3 regions of the Azonexus sp. GW821-FHT04F04 genome follow, and region 1 is predicted to be linked to each of the others. Evidence: riboswitches for the same ligand, from Rfam matches in the RefSeq annotation. Region 1 holds a riboswitch; each other region holds the start of a gene.
The links. Region 1 has a riboswitch for cobalamin ahead of AC07TV_RS01370 (TonB-dependent receptor domain-containing protein). Riboswitches for the same ligand answer to the same signal wherever they lie in the genome.
Positions count from the first base shown of each region.

Region 2: another riboswitch for cobalamin. It lies ahead of AC07TV_RS14095 (ribonucleoside-diphosphate reductase subunit alpha); the one in region 1 lies ahead of AC07TV_RS01370 (TonB-dependent receptor domain-containing protein).
Region 3: another riboswitch for cobalamin. It lies ahead of AC07TV_RS21035 (ribonucleoside-diphosphate reductase subunit alpha); the one in region 1 lies ahead of AC07TV_RS01370 (TonB-dependent receptor domain-containing protein).

Region 1 covers NZ_JBWKSX010000001.1:281,668-288,655, forward strand. Annotated here, with positions in the region: gene AC07TV_RS01365 (FecCD family ABC transporter permease) at 1-836, opposite strand, end outside; gene AC07TV_RS01370 (TonB-dependent receptor domain-containing protein) at 843-2,663, opposite strand; cobalamin riboswitch at 2,772-2,978, opposite strand; gene AC07TV_RS01375 (hypothetical protein) at 3,094-3,291, shown strand; gene AC07TV_RS01380 (cell division protein ZapA) at 3,293-3,628, shown strand; RNA gene ssrS (6S RNA) at 3,662-3,840, shown strand; gene AC07TV_RS01390 (EVE domain-containing protein) at 3,884-4,336, shown strand; gene AC07TV_RS01395 (sulfite exporter TauE/SafE family protein) at 4,333-5,133, shown strand; gene AC07TV_RS01400 (NrsF family protein) at 5,235-5,891, opposite strand; gene AC07TV_RS01405 (sigma-70 family RNA polymerase sigma factor) at 5,881-6,450, opposite strand; gene AC07TV_RS01410 (alpha/beta hydrolase) at 6,573-6,988, opposite strand, start outside.
Region 2 covers NZ_JBWKSX010000007.1:18,444-25,431, reverse strand. Annotated here, with positions in the region: gene AC07TV_RS14100 (ABC transporter substrate-binding protein) at 1-332, opposite strand, end outside; gene AC07TV_RS14095 (ribonucleoside-diphosphate reductase subunit alpha) at 353-3,121, opposite strand; cobalamin riboswitch at 3,283-3,484, opposite strand; gene AC07TV_RS14090 (3'-5' exonuclease family protein) at 3,613-4,989, shown strand; gene AC07TV_RS14085 (CreA family protein) at 5,001-5,462, shown strand; gene AC07TV_RS14080 (cupin domain-containing protein) at 5,464-5,832, shown strand; gene AC07TV_RS14075 (class I SAM-dependent methyltransferase) at 5,854-6,621, opposite strand; gene AC07TV_RS14070 (BtaA family protein) at 6,608-6,988, opposite strand, start outside.
Region 3 covers NZ_JBWKSX010000016.1:4,467-11,454, reverse strand. Annotated here, with positions in the region: gene AC07TV_RS21040 (ribonucleoside triphosphate reductase) at 1-270, opposite strand, end outside; gene AC07TV_RS21035 (ribonucleoside-diphosphate reductase subunit alpha) at 267-3,032, opposite strand; cobalamin riboswitch at 3,205-3,406, opposite strand; gene AC07TV_RS21030 (heavy metal sensor histidine kinase) at 3,643-5,058, opposite strand; gene AC07TV_RS21025 (heavy metal response regulator transcription factor) at 5,055-5,732, opposite strand; gene AC07TV_RS21020 (hypothetical protein) at 5,910-6,173, shown strand; gene AC07TV_RS21015 (TolC family protein) at 6,177-6,988, shown strand, end outside.

The DNA.
Region 1 (6,988 bases):
ACCGAGGCCGGCAACAGCAAACGCTGGTCGTTGCCGGTGGCCAGCCGCACCAGATGCGGCACGACGAGGCCGACGAAACCAATCGAGCCGGCCGTCGTCACCGAGGCGGCGGTAGCCAGCGAGGCGAGCAGATAGATGGCGTAGCGCAGCCGACCGACCGCAACACCCAGCGCCTGCGCCTGCATCAGGCCACGTGACAGCAAATTCAGTTCGCGGGCGAAGGGCATGGCCAGCACCAATGCCACGGCCAGTGCGGCAAAGGCCGGCCACCACTGGGCGCTCTGCCCGAGGTCGCCCATTAGCCAGAACAACATGCCGCGCAGCTTGTGCTCGTCGGCGATGCTCAACATCAGCGCGACCAGCGCGCCGCAACCGGCGGCGACGATGACGCCGGTCAGCAGCAGGCGGGTCTGCGTCCAGCTCCCGTCGCCGTGCGCCAGCCCGAAAACCAGCAACATCGCGGCGAAGGCGCCGACAAAGGCCAGCCCATCGACGCCGAGAACCGGCAAGCCAAGCAGCATGGCGAACATCGCCCCGACCCCGGCGCCGCCGGAGATGCCCAGCACGTAAGGATCGGCCAGCGGATTACGGAGCAAAACCTGCATCAGCGCGCCAGCCAGGGCGAGCAGCCCGCCGCAGGCAAAGCCGGCCAAGGCGCGCGGCAGGCGAAGCTGCAGCACGACATCGCCGGCCCCGCCTTCACTGCCCAGCAGCGCAGCCAGCACTTCACCGTAGGAAACCTTGAAACTACCCACTGTCAACGCCAGCCCGATACTCGCCACGGCCAGAAGGCCGAGGCTGGCGAGAATCAGGAAGGCGCGGTGACGGGTGGGCATGAATTGTTACTTCGGACTGTAGCGGATACCGACGAAGGCGTTCATGCCCGGCGTGGCATAGGTGTCGGCCAACACGTACTCTCGGTCGAACAGATTGTTGACCCGGGCGAAAACCGACCAGTCCTTGGCAAATCGATAGGCTCCATAGAGGTTGGTGAGCGAATAACCGCCCAACTTCTTGGCCGGCTGGCCGAAAGGATAATCCATGCGGTCGTCGCTGACCTGTTCCTCGACGCGCCATTCCCAGGCGCCATGCGTTTTGCCGATGGCTGCGGCGACGCGATTCTGCGCGCGGCGGGCCAGACGAAGATCGGTGTCCAGATCCTTGGCGTCCAGATAGTCGTAACTGGCCTGAACGTTGAGGCCGGCAAGCACGCCCTCGTAGGCCAGGGTGATGCCTTCCAGTCGCGCGCTGCCGACGTTGCTCGGCGTATTGGTCCACACGATCAGGTTTTCGACGCGATTCAGATACCAGGTCAGCGAAACGTGCTGTGTACCGGTTTCGAAATGCAAGGCCGCTTCGCGGTTGCGGGCATTTTCCGGCACAAGGTTGGGGTTGCCGTGATAGCCAAAACTCAGGGGGTAGTAGAGGTCGTTGAAGGTCGGTGCCTTGAAGGCGGTGCCGTAACCCACGTTGGCACGCCAGTTGCGCGAGAAGCGATAGCCGTAGGCCAGCGAGCCGGTCGTCTTTTCGCCGAACTGCGAATTGTCGTCGCGGCGCAGGTTGGCCTGCAGGCGGTGCGCTTCGTAGCCAAACGTCCAGCCACCGAGCAGGGAATTGTTGGTTCGTTCGCGGACGGCGTAGGCGGCCGTGGTGTCGACCTCCTGTTCCAGGCGCTCGGCGGCGAGCAGGAAATTGCCAAACCGGGTGCGCAGATCGTTTTGCCAGGAATATTGGCGCTGATCAGTCCGGAAATTGCTGTTTCGCAACCCGTTCTTGATGTCATCGGAATCATCGGCGCTCGTCCCGACAGTGACCGTGCTGGTCCAGTTTTCAGTCAGCGCGTTTTTTATGAACGCATTCATGCTGCTCACGCTGTTCCGGTTACGCCAGTCGACCGTTGCGCCGCTGCCGTCGTACTTGCTTTCCCCGTCGCTGTAAAAGAAATTGATGCCGGCTTCATGGCCCTTGGCAAAGCTGTAGGCCAGCCGGCCGCTCAGGCTGTTCATCCAGAAACCGTCGCGATCCTTGTTGGCTGTGGCGGTCCACGGCTTGCTGTTGAAACCGGCAGTCGAATGGGTGGCCGCATTCAGTGCGTAACGCCAGCCGTTCTGCGCGCCAGAAAATCCACCGGAGGCCGAGGCGGTATCGTAAGAGCCAGCGCCCACTTCGCCATAAAAGCGGAGAGGTCCGTCACTTTGGCGAGTGAATACCTGAATGACCCCGCCGATGGCATCGCTGCCATAGAGCGATGAGGCCGGGCCGCGGACGATTTCGATACGCTCGATCTGGCTAGCTGGGATGCGATTCCATGAAGCGCTGCCCGAAGTGGCCGATCCCATGCGCATGCCATCCACCAGCAGCAACACATGGGCGCCGCTTGTGCCGCGCATGTACAGCGATGAGCTGGCACCGAAGCTGCCGTTGACCGAAAATTCGATGCCCGGTTGCCGCGACAGAATTTCTTCGAGGCTCGATTGGCCGGCCGCATCAATGGTTTCGCGTTCGATCACGGAAACATCCGACAACTGTTCCGCGACGCGCATTTCCTGACGCGTTGCAGTGATCAGAATGGGGTCAAGTGCGGCGAGCTGGTCGACGGCGAAAGCCGCAGGGGCAAAAGACAAGGCCAGCAGCGCGGCCATTGGTTTCAAACGTGGATACATGGTTTTCCTTTTCCCGGCGGGCGTCCCCGCATGCCGGAAGAGCATTGAAAAGGAAGTGCGAGGGGAGAAGGGCTGGTTGCGTTAACCCGCACCACACCCCCGTGGCACTTCCGCTTTTTGTCTCAGGCCGGTATCCGGGCTCACAAGTCTTGACGTATCGCCTTCCCAGGTTGGCACCCAGTGGCATGTTGATACGCCCGCACTTGCTTACCGTTGCGGGGGCAGCAGCGGATTTGTCTCGTTGGAGACGCACCGCTTTCCCGTTTAACTGCGTTTGGAGAAACCTTACGCAGCACCTGACACGGCGCGCATTCTACATTCATTCGTGCTGCAGCGCATCAGGCGGCATGCTGGTGTTTGCTATAAACCACTTTTAGAATAATGGCTTAGTCCTTGACCACGCGGCGTTTTTCCCTCTATAGTTCGTCGCATGAATGTGGAACTCGAAACGCTAGAAGCCAAAATCGAACAGGTTGTCGCACTGGTTCATCAGTTGCGCGCCGAGAATGAGGTTTTGAAGAACCAGATGACCGCGGCCGAGGCTGAACGGCTGCATCTGCGGCAGACGATGACGGTCGCCCGCGAGCGACTTGAAGGTCTGATGGACAAGATTCCCGAGGATGTCTGAGATGAGTGGCGAGCCGAATTTCCTCGACGTCAAGATCATGGGTCGCGAATACCGCGTCGCCTGCACGCCAGAAGAGCGTGATGCCCTGCTCTCGGCGGTTGATCTGGTCGACAACAAAATGCGTGACATCGCGCAGCGCACCAAGAACACCATCGCCGAACGCGTCGCCGTCATGGCTGCCCTGAACATTGCCCACGAGCACCTTTCCGGGGCTGCCGGCGGGGCTGGAAAAGAGTTCTCGGAAGCAGTTGATACTTCCGAAACGAAGCGTAGAATCGGTGACATGGGAGCACGACTTGATGCCGTGCTTGCGCCCCAGCAGCAACTGGACCTGTAGTCGGTTCTGCTGACCCCGGCGCCGCCCGCCGAGCGTCCCCTGCGGTGTTTGTTAAGGCCATACATTCCTTGAACCAATGCTAATTGGCATCGGTTGCGGACCATCAATCCGCTGTTGTGCGCGCTCCCAGTGAGCGTGCCTGATGCGGAAGGAATGCGACCACTCTGGACCCAGGTTCAGGATGCCGGCCTGACGGCACTTGCGGGGGCCTTTTTTTTGCCCTCGAAATTACCTGAACGCATGCAATATTGGCTGATGAAATCGGAGCCGGACGAGGTTTCCATCGACGACCTCGCTGGCGCGCCGGGACAGGCGTTTCCGTGGTTCGGTGTACGCAACTATCAGGCGCGAAATTTCATGCGCGATGCGATGCAGGTCGGTGACCTTGCCTTCTTTTACCACTCCAGTTGCGCCGAACCGGGCATTGCCGGCATTTGCGAAGTATGTTCCGAGCCTTATCCGGACGAGACGCAGTTTGCTACGGTCAACCGGTATTTTGACCCAAAATCGAAACCGGAAAATCCGCGCTGGTGGCTGCGCGATGTCCGGTTCGTCAGCAAGTCGCACCTGATTCCGCTGGCCAAACTGCGCGGTTATCCGGAGCTTGCCAACATGCGCCTCCTTGCCCGCGGCAACCGCCTGTCGATCATGCCGGTCACGCCCGACGAGTGGGCATTCATCAACCGTCTCATGGCAGATAACTCATGACAATCTGGTGGCTGGCCTATCCCCTGCTGGGAATCTTCGGCGGCTTCGTTGCCGGTCTGTTCGGCGTTGGCGGCGGGCTGACCCTCGTCCCGTTCATGTACATGCTGTTCGTCGCCCAGAACTTCCCGCCGGAGCATGTCATGCATCTGGCGCTCGGTACCTCGATGGCGACCATCGTTTTCACGTCCATTTCCAGCATGCGCGCCCACCATGCGCATGGCGCGGTGCGTTGGGATGTTGTCCGCAATCTGGCGCCGGGTCTGGTGCTTGGGACTTTTGCTGGCTCGCTGGTCGCTGGTCAGGTGCCGACCGGGCCGATGACGGTGATTTTTGTCGTCATCGTTTATTACGCCTCGATCCAGATGATCCTCGATTTCAAGCCGCAAGCCCACCGGCAACTGCCCGGACCGGCCGGATTGTTTGCTGTCGGGGGCGCTATTGGGGGCGTGTCGAGTCTGGTTGCTGCGGGGGGCGGTTTTCTATCGGTGCCGTTCATGCTGTTCTGTAATGTTGCCATCCACTCGGCGGTTGGCACCTCGTCGGCGCTCGGTTTTCCGATTGCCCTGGCTGGCGCCATCGGCTACATCGTTGCTGGTTGGAGTGACACTGGTTTGCCCAATTATTCGCTGGGCTACATATACCTTCCGGCTTTCGTCGGCATCGTCGTGATGAGCATCCTGATGGCGCCGGTCGGCGCCAAACTGGCGCACAAATTGCCGGTCAAACAACTGAAGCGGGCATTCGGCGGTTTTCTCGCCCTGCTCGCCACCAAGATGTTGTACAGCCTGATCGGCTAGGCGGATTATGAGATTGCTTGTTCTCGGAGCGACCCCGGAGAATAGGCGACCCCTATCCACCCATGCCGCCATCGCCAGATACTGATGGCGAACGGATGTAGCTACCAGGCCAGCACGTAGCGGCCGGTAAACGCCCCAATCGCAGTCGTGATGGAGATTGCGACCACGTACCAGATGGCGACAAACATGGCGCCATCGTTTACGCATGCAACCGTATAAGCCAAGGCTGCGAGCGAGCCCGACAGGACACCGGAAATCGCGCCAGCGGCGGCAAGCCGAGTCGGAATACCCCTGCGCAATCCGGCCTGAATGATGATGAGGCCAGGAAGGGCGGCGGCGACGATGACCCCTACACAAATTGGCGCGGACAGTTGTCGCACCCCTAGTGGCGGGATGCCGCTGCGATCGAAGAGCGCGCCGGCGAGAAGAAATAGAACGCCTGGGAGCAAAGCCAGAGGGCTTGTTGCCATCCCCGGGGTTCCGGCGGCGCGGACGAGAATGACGCCACCACCGGCGAGCAGAATCATTGCTGCAGCCTTGAACTGGAATGGCCAGGCCGTCAGCATCGTGGGCAGATCCGGACGCAACCCGGATACGCCAATTACAATGAGCAAGGCTGCGACAGTGGACAGCGTCAGGCTTGCCCACACGGTGCGACCAAAGGACATGGCCGCATGAGTCTTAATGCCGGCCTGATTGGACAGCCGATGGATAAGCTCATCCGTCCGCATAATCTCGTTGTTACGCTTACGCATCATTTACGCTCCCCTTTGCTGCCGCGATCAATCTCTTTAATGCTCGGTGAAACGCAACTCTCACAGCCCCCTCTTTCATCCCGAGTTCGGTGGCTGCTTCACTGGGTGACGCCCCATTTACGCCAATCGCGCGGACAACCGACTGCTGGCCTGGCGGCAGCTCGGAGATCAAGCGTTCGACGTCAATGCCGGACTCTTCCGGGTCTCTCTGATTGAAGGCTGGCAGGGAGGACCATTGCTCATCGTCGAGATCCACCCTGCCGTGCGCTTCCTTTCGCAGACGCCGCGCCGTATCGATGATCTTGTAGCGCGCAATGGCATTCAACCATGGCAGGAGCGGCCGACCATGATCCCATTGGTCGCGTCTTGAGTGCACAGCGATCAGTACGTCCTGCACCACGTCCTCGGCCTCCACGGAGTTTAATCCAGCATGATGCAACCGATACCTGATGACTCGCCGCAGATACGCCGCCAACTCCTGGAGGAAATGCTCGTATGCAAAGCGATCACCCACTCGCTCCTTGCGCATGGCATTCGCCCAAGTGCTCTCTTGCTTGTGCAATCCCACTCCTGATGCTCCGTTCTCATACCACGCCGTCGTTGCAAGGCATGATGTCGTGGTCAAGCTTCACGGAAGCTCACGGGAATTGGCTAAGCTATCCACGTCATCTCCTGACTAGCAAATTACAATCCCCGTTTCCCGGCTGCAGCCAGAATAAGCGCCGCAATGTCTTTCGGATGCGAAACAAGGGGGAGATGTCCGGATTCGACTTCTATCGTCTTGGCCTTCATGCGCCCAGCAAGGAATCGCTGGAAATCAGGCGAGATCGTGTTGTCGTTCTTTGCGACCGCGTACCAGGATGGCTTGGTTTTCCAGGCTGCAGTTGTGGTTCTGTCAGCAAACAGATTTGCTGCGACCGGTTGTTGTACGGAATAGAGCGTCTTTGCCTTCTCCATAGGTATGCCGTCCGCAAAGTGGTTGAAGAAAGCCTTCTCCGAAACGGTCAAATAGCCATTGTGTTTTTCGACGCCAGCGCGGAGGGGCATTGTCGGAAATTGACTGCCAAGCGCCAGAAAATCTTCGCCGGCATCAGGTGCGC
Region 2 (6,988 bases), on a different contig from region 1:
CCGGCCATGCCGCGAAAGCCACCAACGCGCAACACCTTGGCGCCGGCAGGCGTCGCCTCCGTCACTTTGGCGGCCGGCGTCCATTCGGAAAAGATGACCAGATCGGGCGCCAGCATGTCGATCACTCCGGCATCGGGATCGATGACGCCGCCGGTATCCGGCCGCGCCAGGGTGTCGTAACGACTGACGCCGACAACGCAGTCGCTCAGCCCCAGCCAATCGAGGGCGCGGCTGATGTAGGGCGACTGGCTGACGATGCGCGGGCAGTCGGCTGCTTGGGCGAGGCTGGCCGAGAGGGTCAGACAGAGCAAGGCAATGTGGCGGAATTTCATGGTTTTCCTGTGGATGGGATTCATTGGCATGCTTCGCACTCCGGGTTGTCTATCGCGCAGAACTTCGGCTCTTCCGGCACCGCCGCCTCGTCGCGCCCGCCCGCTTTCTCGGCCTGGCTGGCGCCCAGCGTGCGCAGGTAGTATGTGGTTTTCAAACCGCGCAGCCAGGCCAGTTTGTAGATTTCATCGAGCTTCTTGCCCGAGTGCAGCGCCAGGTAGAGGTTCAGCGACTGGGCCTGGTCGATCCATTTCTGACGACGGGCGGCGGCTTCAATGAGCCACACCGGGTCGATCTCGAAGGCCGTCGCGTAACGGGCCTTGAGTTCGTCCGGTACGCGCTCGATGCGGGCCAGCGAACCGTCGAAATACTTGAGATCGGCGACCATGACTTCGTCCCACAGGCCAAGCGCCTTGAGGTCGCGGACCAGCGCCTCGTTGACCACGGTGAACTCGCCGGACAGGTTGGATTTGACGTAGAGGTTCTGGTAGGCCGGCTCGATGCTGGCCGAGACGCCGACGATGTTGGAGATGGTCGCCGTCGGCGCGATGGCGACGCAGTTGGAATTGCGCATGCCGTGGCGGGCGATGCGTTCGCGCAGGGCGTTCCAGTCGAGCTTGGCGTCGCGATTGACGTCGAGATGCCCGCCCCGCCCTGCTTCCAGCAAGTTGATTGAATCGAGCGGCAGGATGCCCTGATCCCACAAGCTGCCGGCAAAGCTCGAATACCGACCGCGCTCGCGGGCCAGTTCGCTCGATGCCGAATAGGCGTGGTAGCAGACGGCTTCCATGGTTTTGTCGGCGAAATCCACCGCCGCGGTCGACCCATAAGGCAAGCCGATTTCGTACAGGCAATCGGCGAAACCCATGATGCCGAGGCCGACCGGCCGATGCCGCAGGTTGGCGTTGCGCGCCTTGGGCGTGGCGTAAAAGTTGATGTCGACGACGTTGTCGAGCATGCGCAAAGCGGTGCTCACGGTGCGGGCCAGCTTGGCCTGATCCAAGGCGCCGTCCTTCAGATGCGCCAGCAGATTGACGGAGCCAAGGTTGCAGACGGCGGTTTCCTCGTCCGAGGTATTGAGCGTGATCTCGGTGCACAGGTTGCTCGAATGCACGACGCCGCAGTGCTGCTGCGGCGAGCGCAGGTTGCAGGCATCCTTGAAAGTGATCCACGGATGGCCGGTTTCGAACAGCATGGTCAGCATCTTGCGCCACAGCTGGACGGCGGGGATTTTCTTGTGCAGCTTGAGCCGGCCGGCGGCGGCCTGCACCTCGTAGCCGACGTAGGCCACCTCGAACTCGGCGCCGAATTTTTCGTGAAGATCGGGTACATCGACCGGTGAAAACAACGTCCATTCGGCGTTGTCCATCACCCGTTTCATGAACAGGTCGGGAATCCAGTTGGCCGTGTTCATGTCGTGCGTACGGCGGCGCTCGTCGCCGGTGTTCTTGCGCAAGTCGAGGAATTCCTCGATGTCGAGGTGCCAGGTTTCGAGATAGGCGCAGACGGCGCCTTTGCGCTTGCCGCCCTGGTTCACGGCGACCGCCGTGTCATTGACCACTTTCAGGAAAGGAATAACGCCCTGACTCTGGCCGTTGGTGCCCTTGATCCGGCTGCCCAGAGAGCGCACCGGCGTCCAGTCGTTGCCGAGGCCGCCGGCGTATTTCTGCAACAGCGCGTTTTCCTTGATGCTCTGGTAGATGCCGTCGAGATCGTCGGCGACGGTGGTCAGGTAGCACGACGACAGCTGCGAATGCAGCGTGCCGCTGTTGAACAGCGTCGGCGTCGAGCACATGAAATCGAAGCTGGAAATCAGGTCGTAGAACTCGATGGCGCGGGCTTCGCGGTCGATTTCGTTGAGCGCCAGGCCCATCGCGACGCGCATGAAGAAAATCTGCGGCAGTTCGATGCGGCGTCCTTCGATGTGCAGGAAATAGCGGTCATACAGCGTCTGTAGCCCAAGGTAGCCAAACTGCAGGTCGCGTTCCGGCTTGAGCGCGGCGGCCAGACGCAGCAGGTCGAAGCTGGCGAGGCGCGGGTCGAGCAACTCCGCGGCGATGCCCTGCTTGATGAAATTTGGCAAATATTCCGGGTTGACCGTGGCAAGCTCATCCAGCTTCACCGGCCGGCCGAGCACTTCGCGCCCCAGGCTGGCCAGCAACAGGCGGGCGGTGACCTGGTTGTAGGCTGGCTCGCGCTCGATCAGGGTGCGCGCGGCAAGGATCAGCGCCTGGTAAACGTCGGCCAGCGGCACCCCGTCGTAGAGATTTTTCAGGGCGCTATCAAAGATGGTTTTACCCGAAACCACGTCGCCAAGCCCGAAGCAGGCAGCTTCGCAATTCCTGAGCAGCAAGGCGCGATCAAGCGGCTGACGCACGCCGTTATCGAGCACATGGAGTTCGATAACAGCGGGCTCGTCCCCATGGCTGGCCGCCCGCTCACCGGCGCGGCGCTCGCGGTAAAGCACGTAGGCGCGGGCCACGTCATGCTCGCCAGCGCGCATCAACGCCAGTTCAACCTGATCCTGGATGTCCTCGATATGCACCGTGCCGCCGTCGGGCAGGCGGCGGGTCAGCGAATTGACCACCGTCTGCGTCAGGCGGGCGACGACCTCGCGCAGACGCGACGACACCGCGCTCTGGCTGCCCTCGACAGCAAGAAAGGCCTTGCTCAGCGCGACGGCGATCTTGTCGGCGTCGAAGGCAACGAGCGCGCCGTTGCGGCGGATGACTTGCAGAGCAGCAACCGCGAAGGCGTTAGCGGCTGAAAGAGACTGGACATTGGATGGCAAGGCGATTCTCCGTATCGGGGGGCGGAGAACCGAGTGCGTAACCGGCCGGCGCACGCGGACCAGCGCTGCGGAGACAAACCCGGCAACGACTGGACACGACGGACAAACAGCAATGGACCACGCAAAAAACCTCTCGTCAGGGACACCCCGCCCCAAAAACATGAAAGAAATTTGTCGTGGCAGGTCTCCTGGCTCTCGGTTCATTGCGTTTCACCCGCCTTCCCGGACGCATCCAGTGGCATGTGTTGGCGAAACGCTCGCCGATTACAGTTGCGGGGGCAGCCCCGGAATTCAGACCTTGCGGCCTGGCACCGGATTCCCGTTTTAATCCCCTGAAAGGGAACCATCAACAGCGCCGAGTCTAACGACGACGCATGCCATGGTCAACACCGGAACACTAAATAAGGCCTCAGTACTCACACCAGACACTACCGGTAGTGTTTTTTACCGGAACAGACGCCAGAGGATGCCGTCCGTGAGAAAATCCGTCCATGCGACCCCTAGCCTTCGTAGACCTCGAAACCACCGGCGCCACCGCCACCCATGACCGCATCACCGAAATCGGTATTGTCGAAGTCGATGCCGACGGTTCCGTGCGCGAATGGCAGCAGCTGGTCAATCCCGGCATGCGGATTCCGCCTTTCATCGAGCAACTGACCGGTATCAGCAACGACATGGTGGCCGATGCGCCGCCGTTCGAGGCTGTCGCCGCCGAAACCATGAAGCGCCTCGAAGGCCGGCTGTTCATTGCCCACAACGCGCGTTTCGACTATGGCTTTCTCAAGAACGAGTTCAAGCGCCTCGGCATCACGTTTCGCGCCTCGGTGTTGTGCACCGTCAAGCTGTCGCGCACCTTGTTTCCCGAGCACAAGCGGCACAATCTCGACAGCCTGATCGAGCGTCATGACCTGCAGGCCGAGGCCCGGCACCGGGCGCTGGCCGACGCGCAACTGATCCACCAGTTTTGGCAAAAAATCCACGTCGACCGCAGCATTCACGACATCGAAGCCGCGCTCAAGGCGCAGAACGCCCACCCCAGCCTGCCACCGCATCTCGACGCCGGGATCATCGATGAATTGCCCGAAGGCCCCGGCGTTTATCTGTTTTACGGTGAAAACAATCTGCCGCTCTATGTCGGCAAGGCCAAGGACATCCGCCAGCGCGTGCTCTCGCATTTTGCTGGCGACCACAGCGCTGCCAAGGAAATGGAACTCGCCCAGCAGGTCAAGCGCATCGACTGGGTCGAAACGGCTGGTGAAATTGGCGCGCTGCTCAAGGAATCGGCGCTGGTCAAGCAATTGCAGCCAAGTCACAACCGCCAATTGCGCAAGAACGACGAGGCCTGCACATGGACGCTGGTCGACGAGGGCGAAGGCTGGCTGCGCCCGCAACTCATGGCCCTGGCCGATATCGATGCCGGCCTGACCAGTGCCTGCTACGGCCTGTTCAAGACCACAAAAGAAGCCAACAAGGTGCTGCAAGCACTGGCCCAGTCGCACAATCTGTGCGATGTGCTGCTCGGGCTGGAAAAAGTAAAACCCGGCAAACCGTGCTTCGGCCACCAGATCCGCCGTTGCAAGGGGGCCTGCATTGGCGCCGAACCCTACGCCAAACATACAGTTCGTCTGATCTCGGCGCTCGTCGGCCTCAAGCTCGTCGCCTGGCCCTTCGCCGGCCCGGGGCTGTTTCGCGAGGGCGACCAAATCCACCTGATCGAAGGCTGGCGCTACCTCGGCAGCGCCGCCTCGGACGAAGAACTGCACGCCCTGCTCGACAGCCCGCGCCCGGCCTTTGACCGCGACATCTACAAAATCCTCACAAAATACGTCGGCAAGCTGATTCCGTTATCATCGAGCCGACCATCCTGAACGGAACCATCATGAAAACCGCCGCCCTTGTTATCGCCACCCTCTCGGCTTTCTCCCTGCCCACCGTCGCCGAAGAAATCGGCTGCTCGACAACGACCTGGAAACTGATCGGAGCCAATCACCGGGTCTGCATTTACGCCTACGACGACCCGAAGATTCCCGGTGTGACCTGCCACGTCAGCCAGGCCCGCACCGGTGGCGTCAAGGGCAGCTTCGGGCTGGCCGAAGATCCGTCGCAGTTCTCGCTGGCCTGCCGCCAGATCGGCCCGATCACCCTGCCCCCCAAGCTGTCGGAAGACGAAATCGTGTTCAGCAACGACACCTCGATTTTCTTCAAGGAAACCGATGTCCATCGCTTCTTCGACCACAAGCGCAACGTCCTGATTTACATGGCGATCAGCCGCAAGATCATCGAAGGCGCCCCGGCCAATGCCATCTCGACCGTGCCGATCCAGCCGTGGGGCGGCAAGTAAGGTGAAAACCTCGCGCGACGCGATCAGCCCCTACATCACCAAGGACGGCTCGGAAATCCGCGAATTGCTGCACCCGGCCCACCACGGCGCGCGAAACCAGAGTCTGGCCGAAGCGCTGGTGCCGGCCGGCTGCACGACCTTGCTGCATCGCCATGAAGTGACCGAAGAGATTTACCACGTCACCGGCGGCACGGGAATCATGACACTGGGCGCTGAAAAATTCCCGATCGGCCCCGGCGACAGCGTGCTGATCCCGCCCGGGACGCCGCATTGCGTGGTGAATACGGGGGAAGCGACGCTGGTCATTCTGTGTTGCTGTGCGCCGGCTTATTCGCACGAGGATACGATTTTGCTGGCGGAGTCGGCTTAGGAAATACGCCGCCTGTTGGCGTCAGCCCGCCTTCTTCAACCATTCCGGCAGTGTCGCCGAAAGCTGACTCCCCTCGCCTACCAGTTCAGGCCGCTCCCCGACAAACAGGTAATACGGTGCCTGAACGCCCGGCAGATAGGGAACCGGTGCCCGCAGCTCAGCCGAAAACTGCTCGACGAACATTCGCCTGAGCATGGCCAGGTGCTCTCCCGACAAATGCACGCCGTCATGGCCGAACCATTTGCGCCAGAAGGTGTTGCTCAATCGACCACCGGCGGCTGGCAGATGAAAATCAACGACGCCGATGCGCCCACCCGGGGCCAGCATGGCCTGGGCATTGGCGATCACTCGCGACCAGTCGGGAATCATCGTCAGCGCATACGACATGAAGACGAAATCGACCGGTTGATCGGGCTGCCAAGTCGTCGCATCGGCCTCGATGACCCTGATCCGCTCATGGCCGGCCGCCCGTTGCCGGGCCACGTCGAGCAAGGCCGGGCAGAGGTCGACCATGTCGAAACTGGCGAACTGGCCAGCCCGGGCACCGATCCGCAGCAGGCTGCTGCCCGTGCCGCAACCGAGTTCGGCGACCCGGGCGCCGGCCTGCAGACCCAGCCGCTGGATCAGCTCCTGCCGGCCGTGCAGCAGGCGCTCGCGAAAGGCATCGTAACGGTCGGCCTGCGGCGCATAGAAAGCCTGCAGGCGTTCGGCGTGGCTGCCCGAGTTCGGCTGACCACGCAGCAAGCGCCACAGAATTCGGGCGTCGGCCGCCAGATCAGCCGCGGCCATGTTCCGCCAGTTGGGCAACGACAAACCCGGCGTAGGTGTGCACACGGTCGTCGCCTTGCAGGTGGGCGGCGAGCTCGGTCTCATAGTTGAGCATTTCCTTGAGCGGCTTGTGCTGCGGGCCGGCCGTCACCCAGTCGAGGAACGGCGGATTGGCGTGGGCGCTGCGTAGCAGCAGCCGGGCCTTGGGTGCCGCCCGCTCGAAGATGGCGTTCCATTCTTCGATCAGCGCCGCCGGGTAATAGCAGCTCATCCAGTCCATGTGGTCGAGCAGCACGAAGCGCGTGATCGGCTCGTCGCCGGCCTGCAGGAACTCGGTGACGGTGCAGGTATGCGGCTCGATGCAATCGACCAGGCCGCCCTTCAGTGC
Region 3 (6,988 bases), on a different contig from region 1:
CTGTTCGACCATATCCTGCACCTGCTCGACGGTGGGCGCCGAATCGGCATAGCGGTGGCGAATCACCTTGAGCACGCGAGCTGTCAGCAACTGCGCCTCATCCACATCGAATTCACCGCTGGCGGCACCGGCGCGAGCCAATGCCGAAGCGATGCGCTCGACCTCGAAAGGTACATCGGAACCGTCACGACGCAGGATGCGACGCGGCAGCGACGGGGAAACCAGGGGTATCGCTTCCGAGATGGTCGCTTGCAGTGCGTTGGTACTCATTGGCAGGCCTCGCATTCCGGATTGTCGATCGAACAGAATTTCGGCTCATCCTGCGCCACGGCGTCGTCGCGCCCGCCCGCCTTCTCGGCCTGGCTGGCGCCCAGCGTGCGCAGGTAGTAGGTCGTCTTCAAACCGCGCAGCCAGGCCAGCTTGTAGATTTCGTCGAGCTTCTTGCCGGATGGCAGCGCCAGGTAGAGGTTCAGCGACTGGGCCTGGTCGATCCATTTCTGGCGCCGGGCTGCTGCTTCGATGAGCCACACCGGGTCGATTTCGAAAGCGGTCGCGTAGCGCGCCTTCAATTCGTCCGGCACGCGCTCGATGCGGGCCAGCGAGCCGTCGAAATATTTCAAATCGGCGACCATCACTTCGTCCCACAGCTCCAGCGCCTTGAGGTCGCGGACCAGCGCTTCGTTGACCACGGTGAATTCGCCGGACAGGTTGGATTTGACGTAGATGTTCTGGTACGTCGGCTCGATGCTGGCCGAGACGCCGACGATGTTGGAAATGGTCGCCGTTGGCGCGATGGCGACGCAGTTGGAATTGCGCATGCCGTGGCGGGCGATGCGTTCCTTCAGGCCGGCCCAGTCGAGCGTTGAGTCACGGTTGAGTTCGACATGGCCGCCCCGCCCGGCTTCCAGCAAATCGATCGAATCGAGCGGCAGGATGCGCTGGGCCCACAGGCTGCCGGGGTAGCTCGAATAGCGGCCGCGCTCGCGGGCCAGTTCGGTCGATGCCCCGTAGGCGTGGTAGCAGACGGCTTCCATGGTCCGGTCGGCAAATTCGACGGCTTCCGGCGACGCGTAAGGCAGGCCGAGTTCGTACAGGCAATCGGCGAAACCCATGATACCGAGGCCGACCGGCCGGTGGCGGAGGTTGGCGTTGCGTGCCTTGGGCGTCGCGTAGAAATTGATATCGACGACGTTGTCGAGCATGCGCAAGGCGGTCTGCACGGTGCGCGCCAGCTTGGCCTGGTCGAGGGCGCCATCCTTGAGGTGGGCCAGCAGATTGACCGAGCCGAGATTGCAGACGGCGGTTTCCTCGTCCGAAGTGTTCAGCGTGATCTCGGTGCACAGGTTGGACGAATGCACGACGCCGACGTGCTGCTGCGGCGAGCGCAGGTTGCAGGCATCCTTGAAGGTGATCCAGGGATGCCCGGTCTCGAACAGCATGGTCAGCATCTTGCGCCAGAGCTGGACGGCGGGCAGCTTCTTGTGCAGCTTCAGTTTCCCGGCGGCAGCCTTGGCTTCATAGGCGACATACGCCGCTTCGAATTCGGCGCCGAACTTTTCATGCAGATCGGGCACATCGACCGGCGAGAACAGCGTCCATTCGCCGTGGTCGATAACCCGCTTCATGAACAGGTCGGGAATCCAGTTGGCGGTATTCATGTCGTGGGTGCGGCGCCGCTCGTCGCCAGTGTTCTTGCGCAGGTCGAGGAATTCCTCGATGTCGAGGTGCCAGGTTTCAAGATAGGCGCAGACCGCGCCTTTGCGCTTGCCGCCCTGGTTGACCGCGACCGCCGTGTCATTAACCACCTTGAGAAAGGGAATGACGCCCTGGCTCTGGCCGTTGGTGCCCTTGATCCGGCTGCCCAGCGAGCGCACCGGCGTCCAGTCGTTGCCCAGGCCACCGGCGTATTTCTGCAGCAGGGCGTTTTCCTTGATCGACTGGTAGATGCCTTCGAGATCGTCGGCCACCGTGGTCAGGTAGCACGACGATAGCTGCGAATGCAGCGTGCCGCTGTTGAACAACGTCGGCGTCGAGCACATGAAATCGAAGCTGGAAATCAGGTCGTAGAACTCGATGGCGCGGGCTTCGCGGTCGATTTCGTTCAAGGCCAGGCCCATCGCGACGCGCATGAAAAAAATCTGCGGCAGTTCGATGCGACGGCCGTCGATGTGCAGGAAATAACGGTCGTACAGCGTCTGCAGGCCGAGGTAGCCGAATTGCAGGTCGCGCTCGGGCTTCAGGGCGGTAGCCAGGCGCGGCAAATCGAAGGAGGCGAGGCGCGGGTCGAGCAGTTCGGCTTCGATGCCCTGGGCGATGAAATTGGGCAAATATTCGCTGTTGACAGCAGCAATCTCGCTCAACGACCGCGCTTCGCCGAGCACTTCGCGGCCAAGGCTGGCCAGCAGCAGGCGCGCCGTCACCTGGTTGTAGGCCGGCTCGCGTTCGATCAGGGTGCGCGCGGCGAGGATCAGCGCCTGGTGCACGTCAGCCAGCGGCACGCCGTCGTAAAGGTTGCGGATGGCGCTGTCGAGCACCCGTTCGGCATCCACCGCACTGCCCAGCCCGGCGCAGGCATCGGCGCACAGGCCGGCCAGTTCGGCGCGGTCGAGCGGCCGGCGCTGGCCGCCATCCAGAACGTGGATCAGCGGCGCGCCGGCCAGCGGCTGGGCGACCGAACGCTCGCTGGCCCGCCGTTCGCGGTAGAGCACGTAGGCCCGCGCCACGTCGTGCTCGCCGGAGCGCATCAGGGCCAGTTCGACCTGGTCCTGGATGTCCTCGATATGCACCGTGCCGCCATCCGGCATCCGCCGGGTCAGCGAACGGACGACCGCCTGCGTCAGGTGGGCCACGACGTCGCGCACCCGTGACGAGACGGCACTCTGGCTGCCTTCGACGGCGAGAAAGGCCTTGGTCAGCGCGACGGCGATCTTGTCGGCATCGAAGGCGACGACCGCGCCGTTGCGGCGGATGACTTGCAGGGCGGCGGCGGCGATTTCGCTGCCGGTGGATAAGCTCAGGACATTGGATGACAAGGCGATTCTCCGTATCGGGGGGCGGAGAATCGACGAGGCGCCCGGCCGCCAATCGGCGCGACCGACCGCAGCGCCCGCGGGCAGCAACCCGTGGTCGAATCGGTCAGGCGAACGAACGGCAAGAAAGACACGCAATAAACCTCTCGTCAGGGACACCCCGCCCCAAAACCATGAAAGAAAGTTCGTTGCGGCAGGTCTCCTGGCTCTCGGTTCAGCGCGCTCCACCTACCTTCCCGGACGCATCCAGTGGCATGTGTTGGCGAAGCGCTCGCCGATTACAGTTGCGGGGGCAGCCCCGGAATTCAGACCTTGCGGCCTGGCACCGGATTCCCGTTTTAATCCCCTTGCGGGGAACCTTCAACGGCTCGAAGTCTAGTTGGGGCATATCGGATATGTCAAGCGCGCGACCACTACATTTAGTACTCGAATACAAAAACACCACTACATGTAGTGGAGTTTCGAGGGCTTCGGCGAGTCAATTTGCAGGCTTGTTGCTCGTATCACTTCGGCTTGATTGCTCGGCATTGATTCTGTTGTGTTCGATTTTTCCTGGTTCCGATTTTTTCTCAACATGGCCTTGCAAAGGCGATCAGCATCTTTCCGTACCTCGCTAAGCAATTTGACTTTCAACTCCCGCAGGTAACGACAAGGTGAATTTCGTCATACCCTCCGTCGAGCTTACAGTGATGTCCCCGCCATGTGCAGCCAAGATAGAACGCGTGATTGCCAGCCCCAAGCCAGAACCCTCGGTTGTCCGCTGGCGAGAGCTATCAGCACGGTAAAAACGATCAAACAAGCGAGGCAAGTGCTCGGCTGGAATACTTGGCCCGGTGTTTTCAACGGCCAATTGAACCACCTCGTCGCGATGCATTTCGATTGCTACCGTTACCGTTCCACCGACCGGGGTATAGCGCAGCGCATTGGAGAGCAGATTGCTGATTGCCCGGCGCAGCATCAGACGGTCACCGGATACGGTGCCGTGCCCAACGACCGACAGGCGAATTTCCTTTTCCTCGGCCAGCAACCCGTAGAACTCCATCAATTCCGCAACCTCGTCGGCAAGTTCGAGTCGCTCCTGATGCGGGATGAGTTGCTTGTTCTCGGCCTTGGCCAGGAAAAGCATGTCGGCGATCGTCCGCGACAAGCGCTCGAACTCTTCGGCGTTGGACGCCAGAATGTCCCGATATTCGTCGGCCGATCTGGCGCGCGACAGCGTGACCTGGGTTTGGGTCAGCAAGTTGCTGACCGGCGTTCTCAGTTCATGGGCAAGGTCTGACGAGAAGTCCGACAGGCGCTGAAAGGACTCTTCCAGCCGCGACAGCATGTCGTTCAGGGTGCTCGCCAAGTCGCCCAGTTCAAGGGGAATAGCCTCGACTGGCAGACGGGTGTGCAACCGGTTGGCGGTGATCGCGGCAGCTTGACGCTTGATCGTCTGCAGCGGTGCCAGTCCGCGCCGGACGACAAACCATCCGAGCAGGCCCATGGCCAGCGTGGCCAGCAGCATGAACACCCACAGGGTTTGCCGGAAAGCGCCCATGAAATGTTCGTGATGCGATATTTCGGTGGCCACCACGACGGTATACGAGGATCCGGCCTGGCCTCCGGACGTCAAAGTGGCCGAAATGCCCCGCCATGGGAGACCATCGTCGGCGACCCATTTGATCGGGCGTCCACTACCGGTCGCCAGTCGATCGCTGAGCAATTCAGTGGGCAGAACAAGCCCTACATGGGCATCCAAGCGTTGCCGATTAGGTCCGACTACGGCAATGACCAAACCGTGATGCCCAGTCAAAGCCTCATCCAACTGTTTTGCCAGCGTCTCGCCACTTGGCGTGGCCAGCGCTTTCTCAAGAACATGCTTGGCCAACTCCATTTTGCCGGCCAGCACCTCGATGTCCTGCTCTTCGAAGTGTTGTTCCACCGAGCGCCCGATCAGCAACCCAAGCAGGAACAGCACGAATACCGACGCCAATGCAAACCACAAGGTTAGGTGAAGCGTCAGTGATCGACTCTGTGTTTGACTCAATCGGTAATCTCCAAAACGTAGCCCATGCCCCTGACCGTGCGCACCAGCTTCGGTTCGAAGCCTTCGTCAATCTTGACCCGCAGGCGTTTGATGGCGACTTCAATGACATTCGTGTCACTGTCGAAATTCATGTCCCAAACCTGGGAGGCGATCAATGAACGGGGCAACACCTCACCCTGGCGGCGCAGCAATAGTTCGAGCAAGGCGAACTCCTTGGCGGTCAGGTCGATACGTTTCCCCGCACGGGTCACCCGACGGCGCAGCAGATCGAGTTCAAGGTCAGCTGCACGCAGAAACTCCGACTCTTTTGCCTTCCCACCCCGCCGCAACAAGGTTCTGACACGGGCCAGCAACTCGGAAAAGGCAAACGGTTTGACCAGGTAGTCGTCCGCACCCAACTCCAGGCCCTTGACTCGGTCTTCCACTTGATCCCGGGCGGTCAGGAACAATACGGGCATCTCTTTCCCGGCCCGCCGAATTCCCTGCAACACCTGCCAGCCATCGATACCCGGCAGCATGACGTCGAGGATGGCCAGATCATGCGCCTCGGTCAGCGCCAAATGCAAGCCGTCCAGGCCGTTAGCCACCAGATCGACCACGAAGCCAGCCTCGACGAGACCTTGTTTCAGGTATATCCCGGTCTTTGGTTCATCTTCTACGACCAATATTTTCATGACGCTCTCCACCAACCGTTGGCTATCGTTGATGCATTTTGCGTCGGTTTCAGCATTGATCGCCCTAGATTACGCAAATGTAATCCGTAAGTCAGCCGATTGTTGGTTTCGCGAAAGCATGATGTCCACCATGGGAGCGATAGATTCCCAAGACTCCTCTTTCCCAGCGGAGGCATCATGAAACATAGAGCATTGATCCTTGTCGTCGCCATGAGTCCGGGATGGGCAGATGACCACGCACCGCCAGCGGCGACGCCAACTGCCGGCTACCGGTCGGTATTTGTTGACTACAAACCCATGGTGGACGAAGCGGTCCAGGATTGGCGGCAAGCCAATGACCGGATGGGGCGCTTGCAGGGCCATATGGGGCATCTTGAGCCTTCGAAAGCAGAGCAACAGTCGGGGGCAGCAAGCGCAGCCGCTCCGCGTGAGAAGAAATAAGCCATGTCTTCCCATTTCCCCATAGGGCTGTACAGCAGCGGCAAGCGCACATTGCTGGTGATCGCCCTGGCAGGTCTCGCCGGCTGCGCCACTTTCTCCAATGACGGCGGATTCGGCAGCGTGGAACAGACTGTCCAGGAGCGGCTCGGCAAAGAGGTGAAGTGGGTGCGCGGCGACCAGGAACGAGCCACCCTGCAAGCCCGCGTCGATGAACTGCTGGCGAAACCACTGGCGGTCGACGACGCCATCCAGGTGGCGCTATTCAACAACCGGGGGCTGCAGGCCAGCTTTTTTGATCTGGGGATCAGCGAGGCCGATCTTGTGCAGGTCGGTAGGCTCCCCAATCCGCACTTCTCGATGCTGCGGGCCAGCAAACCGGAAAACGGCATTCGCGAATACAAGATCGAGCAAGCGCTGACCTTTAATATTTTCGCCTTGATCACCATGCCACTGGCTGTCGAGGTCGAGCGGCGCAATTTCGCGCAAACCCAGCGCCTGGCGATCATTGCGGTGGCCCGGCTGGCCGCCGACACCCGGCAGGCCTATTTCACCGCCATCGCGGCCGAAGAGTCGGTGCGCTACCTGCGCAAAGTCAAACAGGCTTCGGAGGCCGGCGCCGAACTGGCCCGCCGGATGGCGCAGGTGGGCAACTTCAGCAAGTTGCGTCAGGCTCGGGAACAGGCGTTTTACGCCGATGCGGCGCTGAACCTGGCGCGGGCGGAACAGGCGGCTACCTCCTCCCGGGAGCGCCTGGCCAGAGTTCTCGGACTGGCCGACCGATCGGTCTTCCAACTTCCCGAGCGGCTGCCGGACTT